One region of the Ruixingdingia sedimenti genome, then DNA from elsewhere that is predicted to be linked to it. Evidence: riboswitches for the same ligand, from Rfam matches in the RefSeq annotation. Region 1 holds a riboswitch; the other holds the start of a gene.
The links. Region 1 has a riboswitch for thiamine pyrophosphate ahead of thiB (thiamine ABC transporter substrate binding subunit). Riboswitches for the same ligand answer to the same signal wherever they lie in the genome.
Positions count from the first base shown of each region.

Region 1 (8,158 bases):
GTTCTTCGTCGCCGTCTACATGCACATCTTCCGCGGGCTCTACTACGGGTCGTACAAGACCCCGCGCGAGGTGGTGTGGATCATCGGCATGCTGATCTACCTCGCCATGATGGCGACCGCGTTCATGGGCTATGTGCTGCCCTGGGGGCAGATGTCGTTCTGGGGCGCCACCGTGATCACCGGCCTTTTCGGCGCGATCCCGGGCGTGGGTCCGACGATCCAGGAATGGCTTCTGGGCGGGCCGGCGGTCGACAACGCGACGCTCAACCGCTTCTTCTCGCTGCACTATCTGCTGCCCTTCGTGATCGCCGCGCTGGTGGCGCTGCACATCTGGGCCTTCCACAATGTCGGCAACGGCAACCCCACCGGGGTCGAGGTGCGCCGCACCTCCAAGGAAGTGGCGGAAAAGGACACCGTGCCGTTCTGGCCCTTCTACGTGGTCAAGGACCTGTTCGCGCTCGGCGTCGTGCTGATCGTGTTCTTCGCCATCGTCGGCTTCATGCCGAACTACCTGGGCCACCCCGACAACTATCTGGAGGCGAACCCGCTGGTGACGCCGGCCCATATCGTGCCGGAATGGTACTTCCTGCCCTTCTATGCGATCCTGCGCGCCTTCACCGGCGATGTCTGGGTGGTGCAGCTGGTGCAGTTCGTCACCTTCGGCATCGTGGACGCCAAGTTCTTCGGCGTGCTGGCGATGTTCGGCGCGATCGCGGTGCTGGCGCTGGCGCCGTGGCTCGACACCTCTTCGGTGCGTTCGGGCCGGTTCCGGCCGATGTTCAAGTGGTGGTTCTGGCTGCTGGCCATCGACTTCATGGTGCTGATGTGGGTGGGCGCGATGCCGGCCGAAGGGATCTACACCTGGATCAGCCTGATCGCCGCGACCTACTGGTTCGCCTATTTCCTGATCGTCCTGCCGCTTCTGGGGGTGATCGAGAAGCCGCTGCCGGCGCCCGCGACGATCGAAGAGGACTTCAACGCCCACTACGGTCCGGCCGCCAAGGCCACCGCGGCCGAGTGACGGAAAGGATGCCACCGATGATCCGCAAGCTTTCCCTTTCGGCGCTGACGGCGCTGGCCCTTTCCACCGGCGGCGCGCTTGCCGCCGGGGGCGAGTCGCATATCGAGGACTTCGCCTTCTCGTTCGAGGGCCCCTTCGGCAAGTTCGACCAGATGCAGCTGCAACGCGGCCTTCAGGTCTATACCGAGGTCTGTTCGGCCTGCCACGGGCTGCGCTATGTGCCGCTGCGCACCCTGGCCGACGAGGGCGGCCCGCAGCTGCCCGAGGATCAGGTCCGCGCCTATGCCGCGAACCTGTCGATCTACGACCCCGAACTGGACGAGGACCGCCCGCGCAAGGCGACCGACCATTTCCCCGAATCCGGGCTGGACAACGCGCCCGACCTCAGCCTGATGGCCAAGTCGCGCGCCGGGTTCCACGGGCCGCAGGGCCTGGGGATCAACCAGTTCCTCAACGGTATCGGCGGGCCGGAATACATCGCCTCGATCCTCAACGGCTATACCGGCGAGGAAAAGGAAGAGGCCGGGACCACCTATTACGAAAACACCGCCTTCCCCGGCGGCTGGATCGCGATGGCCCCGCCGCTGTCGGACGGGCATGTCGAATATGCCGACGGCCATGACAACACCGTCCAGGCCATGTCGCAGGATGTCGCCGCCTTCCTGATGTGGACGGCGGAACCCAAGATGATGGCGCGCAAGCAGGCGGGCCTGACGGCGGTGATCTTCCTCACCGTGCTGACCGTCCTGCTGTACCTGACCAACAAGCGGTTGTGGGCGGGCCTCAAGGGCAAGAAGAAACACGCCTGACCCCACCTGGCAGGCCGACGGAACCCCGCCCCTTAGGGCGGGGTTTTTCTTTGGTCAAAGTCCCAGATAGTCGCGCAGCGCCGGGGGCGGGTCGGCGAACAGGGCCGCCGTTTCGACGGGCGGATGCGCCACCCCGCGCTCGACCAGCACCGTCAGGGGGGCGAAGCGGCGCGCATCCGCGGGGTCGTGCGTGACCATCAGCACCAGCGCGCCGGTCTCGTCGGCGATCTCCTCGACCAGCGCCAGCATTTCCGCCTTGAGCCCGGGGCCGAGCGCGGCGAAGGGTTCGTCCAGCAGCAGCGTAGGCCGCGCGCGCAGCAGCACCCGCGCCAGCGCCGCCCGGCCCTGTTCGCCCCCCGACAGCTGCCCCGGCCGCGCATCCTCGCGCCCGGCCAGCCCGACCCGGGCCAGCACCTGCGCCACACGGGCATGGTCGCCGGCCGTCAGCCGCAGGGCGGGCGACAGGCCCAGACCCACGTTCTGCGCCAGCGTCAGGTGGGGAAACAGGTTCTGGTCCTGAAACAGGATCGACAGCGGCCTGTCGCCCGGCGCCAGCGGCCCGAGGTCGCGCCCCTGCCACGTCACCCGGCCCGCCGCGGCCGGCAGGAACCCCGCGATCGCCAGCAGCAGCGTGGATTTCCCCGCCCCCGAAGGCCCGATCACCGCCACCCGCGCGCCCGCGGGCACCGGCCAGTCCGCGGTCAGGGCGAAATCGCCCGCGCCGACCCGCAACCCTTCAAGCCCCAGCATCGTCCCGCCCCCCGCCGCGATCCATGACCCAGAACAGCCCGAACGACGCCGCCAGCAGCAGCACCGCCGCGGCCTCTGCCGCCTCTGTCCTGAAGGCGCCCATCAGCCGCCAGACCTGCATCGGCAGCGTCGCGTTGCCTTCGCCCGCGAACAGCGCGATCACGCCCAGATCCCCCATCGCCAGCGCCGCCGCCACCCCGCCGGCAAAGCCCAGGGGGCGGCGCAGCCGGGGCAGCGTCACCAGCCGCAGCCGCGCCCATCCCCCGATCCCGAGCGATTCCGCCAGCCGCATCTGCGTCGCCTCGACCTCGCGCAGGGCGGGCAGGATCAGGCGCAGGGCAAAGGGCAGCGCCATGGCGGCATTGACCAGCACGGTGACGGGCAGCGCCACCGTTTCCGGCGCGGCAAAGGGCAGGACGGCGATGAACAGCCCCGCCCCCAGCACCAGCGACGACGCGGCAAGCGGCAGCATCCCCGCCAGTTCCGCCAGCCGCCCGGCCACGCCGCCCCGCACCGCCAGCTGGCCGAGCGCCAGCGCCCCCGCCAGCACCAGCGCAGCAGACACCAGCGCCATGACGACCGACCGCCCCGCCGCGGCCCAGACCGGCGCGGGTAGGGCCGCCAGACCGGGCAGGCCGCGCAGGATCACCGCCAAGAGCGGCGCGAACAGAAAGGCCGCGGCCAGCGCGATCACCGCCCCGTCCAGCAGCCGCAGCCCCCACCGGCCCGCATCCCACCGCTGCACCGCCCGGTCCAGCCCGCCGCCGAAACCCGCAGGCACCGCCACCCGCGCCGCCAGCAGCACCGCGCCTGCGCACAGCGCGAACTGCACCGCCGCCAGCGCGGCGGCGCGGGACAGATCGAACTCGAACCGCACGGCCTGATAGATCGCGACCTCGACCGTGGTGGCCCGGGGCCCCCCGCCCAGGATCAGCGCGGCGGCAAAGCTCGCCAGACAGATCAGGAACACCGCCAGCGCCGCGCCCGGCAGCACCTCGCGCAGCATCGGCCGTTCCAGATGCCGCGCGACCTCTGCCGGGCCGAATCCCAATGCGGCGGCGGTGCGGAACCGTTCGGCCGGGATCGCCTGCCAGCCCTGCAACACCATGCGGACCGCCAGCGGCAGGTTCAGGAACACATGCGCCAGCACCACGCCATGCAGGCCATAGACCTGCACCGGCGGCAGGCCCACCGCGGCCAGCCCCGCGTTCAGCACGCCCCCCCGGCCGAAAATCGCCAGCAGGCCCAGCACCGCCACGATCACCGGCATCAGGAAGGGCGCGCCGAGCGCCGCGATCAGCAGCCGCCGCCCGGCGAACCGCCGCCGCGCCAGCGCCCGGGCCACCGGCACCGCCAGCACGACGGAAATCGCCGCCGACAACGCCGCCTGCACCAGCGTGAACCGCACCGCCGCCCAATCCGGCCCCGTCAGCCGCATGCCCCCCGCATGCGCCAGCACCACCCCGAGCGTGCCGAGCATCAGCGCCGCCAGCACCAGCCCCGCAACGGCGCCGGGCAGGCCCCTCACCGCGACAGCGCCGCGCGCCATTCCTCCAGCGCCGGGGCGCGAAGCGCCTCGGCCTCTGCCGGGGGCAGGAACAGGGTGGCTTCGGGGCGCGGCAGGGTGTCGAACCCTGCGGGCAGGCCCCCGGCGGGGGTACGGGCGGGATACATCCAGTTGGTTTCCGGGATCGCGGCCTGGAAGGCGTCGGACAGCACGAATTGCATGAACCGCCGCGCCAGTTCGGGCTGCGGCGCATTCGCCAGCAGGCCCGCGACCTCGACCTGCACATAATGGCCCTCGGCAAAGGGCGCGGCGGCCTTGCTGTCGTCGCCCTCGGCGATCAGATGATAGGCGGGCGAGGTGGTGTAGGACAGCACCATATCGGCCTCGCCCTTCAGGAACAGGTCGTAGGATTCCGACCAGCCGGGGGTGACGGTCAGGATGTTGTCCGACAGCCCGCGCCAGATCTCGGCCGCCCGGTCGCCATAGGCCGCCCGGACCCACATCAGCAGGCCCAGCCCGGGGGTGGACGACCGCGGATCCTGGATCACCACCTTGAGGCCGGACGCCGCCAGCGCCTCGAAACTTTCCGGCGGGTCGGGCAGGCGGGTGCGGTCGTGGACGAAACCGAACCAGCCCCAGTCGAAGGGCAGAAACAGCGGGTCGGCCCAGCCCACCGGCAGGTCGGTCGGCGCATCGACGCCATGGGGCGCGAACAGCCCCGTCGCCCCCGCCGCCGCGACCAGATTCGTATCCAGCCCCAGCACCACATCCGCCGTGCTGCGCGCGCCTTCCAGCCGCAGCCGCGCCAGCAGCGCCGCCCCGTCGCCCGCACCGATCAGCCGCAGGTCGCAGCCGCATTCGGCCTCGAACGCGGCCTCGATCGCCGGGCCGGGGCCCCAGTCGGACACGAAGCTGTCATAGGTCAGCACGGTCAGCACCGGGGTCTGCGCGGCGGCCACCGCCGCCATCAGCGAAACCCCCGCGGCAAGGCCGGTAGAAAGAATAGGGCGGTACATCGGCATCCTCCACAAGCGACGGCGGGCCGGGGTGAGGATCAACCTGCGCCTTCCCTCCGCCGGTTCTAACCGGATCAGGTTCAACGGGTTCGCCTGCGCGTCTCAGCCCCCAAGGGCACCCCGAGCCGCCCCAGCATAGCGCGCCCCGCAGCCACCGCAAGCACCCGCCCGCAGCAGGGAGACTTTCGCGCCGATGGCCCGCCCTTCGCCTGTTCCGCCGGAATCCGGTTTATTCCGCCCGCCCACTGGCCTAAAGCTGCATCCGCAACCGGGAGGTCAACATGAGCTTCAACACCTTCGGCCATCTCTTCCGCGTCACCACCTGGGGCGAAAGCCATGGGCCCGCGCTCGGCGCCACGGTGGACGGCTGCCCCCCCGGCATCGCGCTGACGGAAGCCGACATCCAGCCCTGGCTCGACCGGCGCAAACCGGGGCAGAACCGCTACACCACCCAGCGGCGCGAGGAGGACGCGGTGCGCATCCTGTCGGGCACGTTCGAGGGGCGGACGACCGGCACCCCGATCCAGCTGATGATCGAGAACACCGACCAGCGGTCCAAGGATTATGGCGAGATCGCGCAGGCGTTCCGCCCCGGCCATGCCGACATCGCCTATCACCAGAAATACGGGCTGCGCGACCATCGCGGCGGCGGGCGGTCCAGCGCGCGGGAAACCGCGGCGCGGGTGGCGGCGGGGGGTGTCGCGCGGACGGCGCTGGCGGCGCTGGCGCCGGGTCTGGCGATCACCGGCTATATGGTGCAGATGGGTGCGCGCGCCATCGACCGCGCGCGGTTCGATCCGGCAGAGGTGGGGCGCAACCCCTTCTGGTGCCCCGATCCCGGCACGGCAGCGGCTTGGGCCGAGGACCTCGACGCGCTGCGCAAATCCGGCAATTCGGTCGGCGCGGTGGTCGAGGTGGTGGCGACGGGCGTGCCCCCGGGGTTGGGGGCGCCGATCTACGGCAAGCTCGATGCCGATCTGGCGGCGGCGATGATGTCGATCAACGCGGTCAAGGGGGTCGAGATCGGCGAGGGCATGGCCGCCGCCGCCCTGACCGGCGTGGACAACGCCGACGAGATCCGTTTGGGCCCGGACGGGCCGGAATATGCGACGAACCACGCGGGCGGCATTCTGGGCGGGATCTCGACCGGCCAGCCGGTGGTGGTGCGTTTCGCGGTCAAGCCCACGTCCTCGATCCTCACCCCCCGGCGGACGATCAACGTGAAGGGCGAGGCGGTGGATCTGGTGACGAAGGGCCGCCACGACCCCTGCGTCGGCATCCGCGCCGTGCCGGTGGCCGAGGCGATGATGGCCTGCGTGCTGCTGGACCACCTGCTGCGCGACCGCGGGCAGACGGGGGGCGTGCGGGGGCGGATCGGCTAAGCGGCACCCGGTAAGGCCGGGCGGGAGAAGGAAACGCACTGCGTTTCCCCGCCCGTCGCGCGACGGCGCCACTGGAAACGGAGATGCCGGGAACAATCGATAGGCCAGCGCCTGCCCCGGCGGGCGAGTAGCGCCCGCCATGGGCGGGGCGGGCGCTGGCCGGGGGCTTGGGGCCCCCGGCCGGGGCAACTCTGACCACATCGCGGTGGCGAAGGCACGCGCCTTCGCCAGCCAGAGCGGGAGGGGAGAAGAGGCCCCTACCCCCGCACCCGCGACAACTGCACCATCAGGATCCCCGCCGCCGCGATCGCCACCCCGGCCAGATCGGCCGGGCCGAGCGGTTCGGCCAGCACCGCGGCGGCGATCAGCACCCCGAACACCGGGTTGAGGAAGTGGAACGCCGCCGCCCGCACCGCGCCGATGCGGCCCACCAGCACGAACCAGACCCAGGTCGCCGCCAGCCCCGGCACAAGCGTGGTATAGGCGAAGGCCAGCACCAGTTGCAGGCTCCAGTCCACCACGAAGGGCTCCGCCGCCACGGCGATGCCCCCCAGGACCGCCGCCCCGACCAGCATCTGCAACCCCACGACCATCAGCAGACCCCCGCCGCCGCCCGAGGCCCCGCGCAGCGCCAGCGTCGCCACCGTCAGCGCCAGCGCCCCCAGAACGCAAAGCGCGATCCCCAAAGGATCGGCCCCGCCGCCAAGCCGCGTCGCCATCACCACCGCCACCCCGGCGAACCCGGCCAACAGGCCCGCGATGCCCATGGGCGGCAGGCGTTCGCGCCAGACCAGCCAGCCCGCCAGCGCGACCATCAGCGGCATGGTCGAGGCGACGATGGCGGCGACCGAGGCCGACACCCACTGCATGGCGACGAAGTTCAGCCCCAGATAGACGGCGTTCTGCATCACCCCGAACAGCGCCACCGCCCGCCACTGCGCCCGCCCCCGCGGCAACCGCTGGCCAAGCGCCAGCGCCAGACCCACCCCGATCAGGCCCGACACCAGAAACCGCAGCGCCAGCGCCGTCAGCGGCGGCGCATCGACCACGATCATCCGCGCCGAGGTGAAGGCCGACGACCACATGACCGCGAAGGCCAGCCCGATCAGCACCGCGCCGATGTCGAAACCCCGCCCGCGCATCCCCGCCCCCGTCAAAGCAAAAGGCCGCCCGAGGGCGGCCCGGACCGGGGAATACCCCCGGCACCCGCGCGTGGCGCGCTCAGGCGTTCACGCTGTCCTTCAGCGCCTTGGCGGCGGTGATGCGCACCTGGCGGTCGGCCGGCTTGCTGATCGTCTCGCCGGTGGCGGGGTTGCGTACCTGACGTTCGGGGCGGGCGCGGCAGGCGATCTTGCCCAGGCCCGGCAGGGTCACGGCGCCGCCGGCGGCGACTTCCTTGGTCACGACAGCGGCCAGCGCATCCAGCGCCGCCGAAGCGGTCTTGCGGTCGCCCCCCATCGCCTCGGCCAGCGCGGCCACCAGCTGGGTCTTGGTCATCGGTTTGGACATGATCCGTCTCCTCGTGCCTGCCCGTTTTTCCGGGCCCGTATGCGCGCCCTTCAAGGGCCGTCGCGCCGCTACACAAGTTTTCGGCCAACAAATCAAGCCCCATTCCGCAGCATCGGCAGCTTTTCCCCGCGTCACGGGCCCCTCACACCGGCCCTGTCAGAGGA
Region 1 is NZ_JAVKPH010000010.1:26,868-35,025, forward strand. It holds gene petB (cytochrome b) at 1-1,021, shown strand, start outside; gene RGD00_RS10560 (cytochrome c1) at 1,039-1,830, shown strand; gene RGD00_RS10565 (thiamine ABC transporter ATP-binding protein) at 1,885-2,580, opposite strand; gene RGD00_RS10570 (ABC transporter permease family protein) at 2,567-4,129, opposite strand; gene thiB (thiamine ABC transporter substrate binding subunit) at 4,105-5,103, opposite strand; TPP riboswitch at 5,138-5,236, opposite strand; gene aroC (chorismate synthase) at 5,385-6,485, shown strand; gene RGD00_RS10585 (DMT family transporter) at 6,743-7,627, opposite strand; gene RGD00_RS10590 (HU family DNA-binding protein) at 7,707-7,994, opposite strand; gene RGD00_RS10595 (AMP nucleosidase) at 8,151-8,158, opposite strand, start outside.

Region 2 (8,158 bases), on a different contig from region 1:
GGCGCTGAGCCTGGCGGAGTTCATCCGCGGCCATATCTTCACCGGCTTTCCCTGGGCGCTGCCCGGCCATATCTGGATCGGCCTTGCGCCGATGCAGCTGGCCGCCTGGGTCGGGGCCTATGGGCTGACGTTGCTGACGCTGCTGGCGGTGGCGCTGCCCGCCGCGGCGGGCTGGCGCGGCGGGGCGGTGGGGGCGCTGCTGGTCGCGGGCATGGCGGCGGCGGGGTACTGGCAGGGGGCGCAGCCCGTGCCGCCCGCGCCGGGGCCGGTGGTCCGGCTGGTGCAGCCCAACGCCATCCAGTCGCTGAAATGGGACCCGGACTGGGCGCGCGAATTCTTCGGCCGTCAGATCGCCGCCACCGCTGCCCCCGGCGACCGCCGCCCCGACCTGATCGTCTGGCCCGAAACCGCGGTGCCCTTCCTGCTGAACGACCCGGGCCGGGGGCTCGACCTGATCGCAGAGGCGGCGGATGGTGTTCCCGTCGCGCTCGGCATCCAGCGGACGGAAGGGTGGCGCGGCTTCAACAGCCTTGCGGTGCTGGCGACCGACGGCGCGATGCCCGCCATCAGCGCGGTCTATGACAAGCACCATCTGGTGCCCTTCGGCGAATATATCCCCTTCGGCGACCGGATGGCGGACTGGTTCGGCATCATCGCCTTTGCCGCGCAGGAAGGGCACGGCTATTCCGCCGGCCCGGGGCCGGAACTGATCGACCTCGGCCCCCTTGGCCGGGCGCTGCCGCTGATCTGCTACGAGGCCGTGTTTCCTCAGGACATCCGCCGCCTGCCGCGCGCCGACTGGCTGTTGCAGGTGACGAATGACGCCTGGTTCGGCGATCTGGCGGGGCCGTGGCAGCACCTTAGCCTCGCCCGCCTGCGTGCGGTGGAACAGGGGCTGCCGCTGATGCGCGCGGCCAATACCGGCGTGACGGCGGTGGTCGATGCGCGCGGCCGCGTGCTGGCGCAGATGGGGTTGGGCGAGGTCGGCCATCTGGATGCGCCCCTGCCCGCCGCGCTGCCGCCCACCGTTTATGCCCGCGCGGGGGAATGGCCGTTCTTCGGCCTTCTTGCCACAGTCGCCCTTTTCGCCGCCATTCGCCGCAGGCGGCGCGATTGACCTGCCCCCGCGGCGGGCCTAAGACTTCACCGAACCGTCACAACGGCTTCCTGGCGTGACGGGGATCAACCCAATGGAGCACTTCCCATGCCGCGCAAGAACTATGTGTTTACCTCCGAATCCGTGTCGGAGGGGCACCCCGACAAGCTGTGCGACCGCATTTCCGATGCGGTTCTCGACGCGCTTCTGACCGAAGAACCCAACGCGCGCGTCGCCTGCGAGACGTTCGCGACCTCGGGCCTTGTCGTGATTGGCGGCGAAGTCGGCCTGTCGAACCAGGAACGGCTGAAGGACTATATGGGCCGCATCGGCCAGATCGCCCGCGACTGCATCAAGGACATCGGATACGAACAGGAAAAGTTCCACTGGAACACCTGCCATGTGATGAACTTCCTGCACGAACAATCCGCCCATATCGCGCAGGGCGTGGACCGGGACGGTGCGGGCGATCAGGGCATCATGTTCGGCTATGCCGTGAACGAAACGCCGGAACTGATGCCCGCCCCGATCCAGTACGCCCATGCGATCCTGCGGCGGCTGGCAGAGGTGCGCAAATCCGGCAGGGAACCCGAACTGCGCCCCGACGCGAAATCGCAGCTTTCCGTGCGGTACGAGGATGGCAAGCCGGTCGAGGTCACGTCCATCGTGCTGTCGCACCAGCACGCGCACGAGGGGCAGAGTTCAGACGACATCCGCGCCATCGTGGAGCCCTATATCCGCGAGGTGCTGCCCTCGGGCTGGATCACCGACAAGACCGAGTGGCATGTGAACCCCACCGGCTGCTTCGTGATCGGCGGGCCGGATGGCGACGCCGGCCTGACCGGGCGCAAGATCATCGTGGATACCTATGGCGGGGCCGCCCCGCATGGCGGCGGCGCGTTTTCCGGCAAGGACCCGACCAAGGTGGACCGCTCGGCCGCCTATGCCGCGCGCTATCTGGCCAAGAACGTGGTCGCGGCGGGGCTGGCGGAACGCTGCACGCTGCAACTGTCCTACGCCATCGGCGTCGCGCGGCCGCTGTCGATCTATGTCGACACCCACGGCACCGGCCGGGTGGAGGAAGAGGCGATCGAGCGGGCGGCGATGCAGGTGATGGACCTGACGCCGCGCGGGATCCGCGAACATCTGGGGCTCAACAAGCCGATCTACAGCCGCACCGCCGCCTATGGCCATTTCGGCCGCGCGCCGGAGGCGGACGGCGGTTTCAGCTGGGAAAAGACCGATCTGGTCGAGGCGCTGAAAAAAGCCGTCTGACCCCTGCCCATATCCTGCAAAGGGCGCCCCCCGGGGCGCCCTTTCGCATTCTGCACCCCGGGGGCTTGCCCGCCGCGCCGGAACGCCCTACCCTGCGCGCATTCCGTTGGGGTGCCCCGTTCCGGGGCTGAGAGGCATCGCGCCAACCCATCGAACCTGATCCGGGCAATACCGGCGTAGGGAACGGAGCAAGACCGGGCGTTCGCGCCCCTTATGCCCCCCGTGCCCTTCCCTGTTGTCCGTAACCGGAGGGGAACATGGCAAGGGTCGCAAGGCTTCTGATCATTGCGGGGTCCGACAGCGGCGGAGGGGCGGGGATTCAGGCCGACCTGAAGGCCGCATCCGCGCTTGGCGTCTATGCCATGACCGCCGTCACCGCGATCACGGCGCAGAATACGGTGGGCGTGCAGGCCGTGGCGGGCATCGACCCCGCGCTGGTGCGGGCGCAGATCGCATCGGTGCTGGACGACATCGGCGCGGATGCGGTGAAGATCGGGATGCTGGGTTCCGCCGCCGTCACCCGGGTGGTGGCCGAGGCGCTGGCGGGGTACGCGGGCCCGGTGGTGCTCGATCCCGTGATGGTGGCGAAATCGGGCGATACGCTGCTGGCGGATGCGGCCATCGGCGCGCTGCACGAATATCTGCTGCCCCGCGCCACCCTGCTGACCCCCAACCTGCCGGAGGCCGCGCGGCTTCTGGGCCTTGCGCCCGCGCGCGATGCGGCGGGGGCAGAGTTGCAGGGCCATGCGCTGCGGGCGCTCGGCCCCGGGGCGGTGCTGATGAAGGGCGGGCATGCGGCGGGGCCGGTCTGCCGCGACCTGCTGGTGACGCCCGGCGGCACGGCGGAATTCACCGCCCCCCGCATCGCCACCCGCAACACGCATGGCACGGGCTGTTCGCTGTCGTCGGCCATCGCGGCGGAACTGGCCAAGGGCGCGGCGCTGGAACAGGCGGTGCGCCGGGCGCATGGCTGGCTGCACGGCGCCATCGTCGCCGCCGACGGGTTGCAGATCGGGCAGGGCCACGGCCCCGTCCACCATTTCCACGAGGTCTGGGCATGACCCGCGTCACCGTCCTTGGCGCAGGTGTTGCGGGCCTTTGCGTGGCGCAGGAACTGGCCTGCCGCGGGGCGCAGGTCACGGTGATCGACCCGGCAGGCGCGCCCGGCCCCGGGGCCTGTTCGTGGTGGGCGGGCGGCATGCTCGCCCCCTTTTGCGAGGGCGAGGTGGCCGAACCCGAGGTCGTCGACCTGGGCCGGACGGCCGCCGCATGGTGGTGCGCGGCGGGGGCGGATGTGACCGATGCCGGAACGCTGGTGCTGGCGCTGTCGCGCGACCGGGCGGAGCTTGACCGCTTTGCCCGCCGCACGCAGGGCCACCGCTGGCTGGACCGGGCGGGGATCGCCGGGCTGGAACCCGCGCTGGCCGAACGGTTCGACCGCGCGCTGTTCTTCGATACCGAGGCGCATCTGGCCCCGCGCGCCACGCTGACCGGCCTGCGCGACAGGCTGGCGGCGCGGGGTGTGGCGTTCCTGACCGAAGGTGCCCCGGAGGGGACGGTGATCGACTGCCGCGGCCTCGCCGCCCGCGACAGGCTGGCGGACCTGCGCGGGGTCAGGGGCGAAATGGCGGTCCTGCGCGCGCCGGGCCTTGGCCTTGCCCGCCCCGTCCGGCTGCTGCACCCGCGCCATCCGCTCTACCTCGTGCCGCGGGGGGATGACGTCTACATGCTTGGCGCCACGCAGATCGAGGGCGACGGGCGCGGCCCCGCCACGCTGCGCGCGGTGGTGGAACTGCTGAACGCGGCCTATGCGATCCACCCCGCTTTCGCAGAGGCCGAGGTGCTGGAAATCGGCGCCGACGCCCGCCCCGCCTTCCCCGACAACATGCCGCGTGTGCTGCGGGCAGGCGGGCGGCTGCATGTCAACGGATTGTATCGGCACGGTTTTCTGCTGGCCCCCGCACTGGCGCGGCAGGCGGCGGATATGGTTCTGACGCAGGAGGGAACATGAACATCATCGTGAACGGCGAACCCCGGCAGGTGACGGCCCCCGATCTGGCGGGCGCGCTGGCGGAACTGGGTTACGGCGGCGCGCGGGTGGCGACGGCGGTGAACGGGGCCTTCGTCCCCGCCGGGGCGCGGGCCGGGCAGGCACTGGCCGAAGGCGACCGGGTGGAGGTTCTGGCGCCAAGGCAAGGGGGCTGAGATGCCGGTTTTCTATGGCACCGACATCGCCTCGTCCCTGATGCTGGGGACGGCGCAATACCCCTCGCCCAAGGTGCTGGCCGATGCCTTTCGCCGGTCGGGCGCCGGGGTGGCCACCGTTTCGCTGCGCCGTGAAAGCGCGGCGGGCGGGGCGGGCCGGGCGTTCGGCGACCTGATCCGGGGCCTTGGCGTGCCTGTCCTGCCCAACACCGCCGGTTGCCACAGCGTGCGGGATGCCGTGACCACCGCCCATATGGCGCGGGAAGTCTTCGGCACCGACTGGATCAAGCTGGAGGTCATCGGCCACCCCGACACGCTGCAACCCGACCCCTTCGGGTTGGTGGAGGCGGCGCGGATCCTTGCCGCCGACGGCTTCAAGGTCTTTCCCTATACGACCGAGGATGGCGTTCTGGCCGGCCGGCTGCTGGATGCGGGTTGTCGGGTGCTGATGCCTTGGGGCGCGCCCATCGGCACCGGGCGGGGGCTCGCCAACCCCTACGCCCTGCGCACCCTGCGCGCGCAGTTCCCCGATGTGCCGATGGTGATCGACGCGGGGTTGGGCCTGCCGAGCCATGCCGCGCAGGCGATGGAACTGGGCTTCGACGCCGTGCTGCTGAACACCGCCGTGGCGAAGGCGGGCGACCCGGCGGCGATGGCCGAGGCGTTCGCGCTCGCCGTCCGCGCCGGGCGGCTGGCCCATGGCGCCGACCCGATGGAGCCGCGCGACATGGCCGCGCCCTCGACCCCCGTTCTGGGACTGGCGGTGCTGGAGTGATGCTGGAATGAGCCTCGACCGTTTCTATCCCATCTTCGAGTCTGCCGACTGGCTGGCCCGCGCGCTGCCCCTTGGCGTGCGGCTGGTGCAGTTGCGCATCAAGGATGCCGCCCGCGATGCGCTGCGGGCAGAAATCGCCCGTTCCCGCGATCTCTGCCGTGCCGCCGGGGCGGTGCTGGTGGTCAACGACCATTGGCAAGAGGCGATGGACCTCGGCTGCGGCTGGATCCATCTGGGGCAGGAGGATCTGGATACCGCCGACCTGCCCGCGATCCGCCGCGCGGGGCTGCGGCTCGGCATCTCGACGCATGACGAGGGCGAGCTGGACCGCGCCTTGGCATTGGCCCCGGACTATATCGCCCTCGGCCCCGTCTGGCCGACGATCCTCAAGCAGATGAAATGGCACCGGCAAGGGGTGGGCCGGCTGCGGGACTGGAAGGCCCGTATCGGCGGCATTCCCCTTGTCGCCATCGGCGGTCTGACCCCCGCGCGGGCGGCAGAGGCTTTCGCCGCCGGGGCCGACATCGCCTCGGTCGTCACCGACATCACCCTGAACCCCGACCCCGAAGCCCGCATCCGCCAGTGGGTAGGGGCGACGCGATGACCCGCCATGCCCGCCAGATGGCCGTGCCCGGGATGGGCCCGGCGGCGCAGGCGCGGCTGGCGGCGGCGCGGGTGCTGGTGGTGGGCGCGGGGGGGCTTGCCGCGCCGGTGCTGCCTTATCTGGCGGGTGCCGGGGTGGGGGCGATCCGGTTGGTGGACCCGGACGGGATAGAGGTCGGCAACCTGCACCGCCAGACCCTGTTCCGCATGGCCGACATCGGCCGCCCCAAGGCGCTGGCCGCCGCCGACAGCCTGCGCGCCCTTGCCCCCGGCTGCGCGGTGGAACCCGTGGTGGGCATGCTCGACCCCCACAATGCCGCCGCATTGGCCGAGGGGGCGGATGTGGTGCTCGACTGCGCCGACAGTTTCGCGGTCAGCTATATCCTGTCGGACCTGTGCCTTGCGCGCGGGGTGCCGCTGATCCACGCCTCGGTCGTGGGGATGGAGGGATATGCGGGCGGCTTCTGCGGCGGTGCGCCCTCGCTGCGCGCGGTGTTTCCCGACCTGCCGCCCCGGATGGGCAGTTGCGCAGAGGATGGCGTTCTGGGCCCGGTGGTCGGCGTGATCGGCGCGCTTCAGGCGCAGATGGCGCTGGAGGTGCTGGCGGGGCTTGCGCCCTCGCCCCTCGGCCGCCTCGCCAGCTATGACGCGCGCGCGCACCGTTTCGGCGGTTTCGCCTTCGACGCCGCGCCGGAACCCCGCGCCGCGCATCGTTTCATCGCCCCCGCCGCGATCCGCCCCGGGGATTTCATCATCGACCTGCGGGCAGAGGATGAGGGCCCGCTGGCCCATCCCGCCGCCCTGCGCCTGCCCGCCGACGCCTTCGGCCCCGCCGGTCCCCGCCCCGTGCCGGGCCAGCGCGCGGTGCTGTGCTGCCGGTCCGGCCTGCGCGCCTGGACCGCCGCCGAACGCCTTGCCGCCGTCTGGGACGGCGAAATCACCCTCGTCGCGCTTGGCGACATGACCGGAGACACCGCATGAGATATGCCGCCTTTCTGGCCCTTCTGCTGGCCACCCCCGCCGCGGCGCAGGACCGCATGACCGTGATGCTGGACTGGTTCGTGAATCCCGACCACGGCCCCCTGATCATCGCGCAGGAAAAGGGCTATTTCGCCGCGCAGGGGCTGGAGGTGGACCTGATCGCCCCCGCCGACCCCGCCGACCCGCCCAAGATGGCCGCCGCTGGCCGGGCGGATCTGGCGATCTCCTATCAGCCGCAACTGCATCTTCAGGTAGCCGAGGGGCTGCCGCTGGCCCGTGTCGGCACGCTGGTGGCGACGCCGCTGAACTGCCTGCTGGTGCTGGCCGACGGGCCGGTGCAGGACCTGGCGGACCTCAGGGGCCGCAAGGTCGGCTTTTCCATCGCCGGGGTGGAAGAGGCGCTTTTGTCCGCCATGCTGCGTCCCGCCGGTCTGGGGTTCGACGATATCGAACGGGTGAACGTGAACTGGTCGCTGTCGCCTGCCCTGATGTCGGGGCAGGTGGATGCCGTCATCGGCGCCTTCCGCAATTTCGAACTGAACCAGATGGAGATCGAGGGGGTGAAGGGCCGGTGTTTCTACCCCGAGGAAGAGGGCGTGCCCGCCTATGACGAACTGATCTATGTCGCCAACCCCGCCTTGGCGGACCGCGACCGGATCGCCCGCTTCCTGGCCGCCACCGAACAGGCGGTGCAGTACATCATCAACCATCCCGTTGAAAGCTGGGAGGTTTTCGCCGCGACTTCTGCCGAACTGGATGACGACCTGAACGCCCGCGCCTGGGCCGATACCCTGCCCCGTTTTGCCCTGCGTCCCGCGGCGCTGGACCACGCGCGCTATGCGCGGTTCGAGGCGTTTCTGGCAGAGGCGGGCCTAATCCCGCAGGTGCGGCCGGTTTCCGAACTGGCATTCGATCCGGGGGCGCGATGATGGGCTACGGGCGGACCTTCGCCCTGTGGCGCGCCGCCGCCGGGCCTGCGTGGGATGCCTATACCCGGCATCCCTTCGTGCAGGGGCTGGCCGACGGCAGCCTGCCGCGCGCGGCGTTCCTGCATTATCTGGTGCAGGACTATCTGTTTCTTGTGCATTTCGCCCGGGCCTGGGCGCTGGCCGTCACCAAGGCCGACACCATAGGGGAAATGCGCATCTGCGCCGCCACTGTCCATGCCCTGATCGACGGCGAAATGCGCCTGCATATCCAGACCTGCGCCGAGGCCGGGCTGG
Region 2 is NZ_JAVKPH010000008.1:73,142-81,299, forward strand. It holds gene lnt (apolipoprotein N-acyltransferase) at 1-1,117, shown strand, start outside; SAM-SAH riboswitch at 1,149-1,198, shown strand; gene metK (methionine adenosyltransferase) at 1,205-2,371, shown strand; TPP riboswitch at 2,469-2,571, shown strand; gene thiD (bifunctional hydroxymethylpyrimidine kinase/phosphomethylpyrimidine kinase) at 2,629-3,432, shown strand; gene RGD00_RS09325 (FAD-dependent oxidoreductase) at 3,429-4,382, shown strand; gene thiS (sulfur carrier protein ThiS) at 4,379-4,576, shown strand; gene RGD00_RS09335 (thiazole synthase) at 4,578-5,351, shown strand; gene RGD00_RS09340 (thiamine phosphate synthase) at 5,359-5,955, shown strand; gene RGD00_RS09345 (HesA/MoeB/ThiF family protein) at 5,952-6,935, shown strand; gene RGD00_RS09350 (ABC transporter substrate-binding protein) at 6,932-7,864, shown strand; gene RGD00_RS09355 (TenA family protein) at 7,864-8,158, shown strand, end outside.
Region 2: linked by a shared signal. The riboswitch ahead of thiD (bifunctional hydroxymethylpyrimidine kinase/phosphomethylpyrimidine kinase) and the one ahead of thiB (thiamine ABC transporter substrate binding subunit) in region 1 are both predicted to bind thiamine pyrophosphate.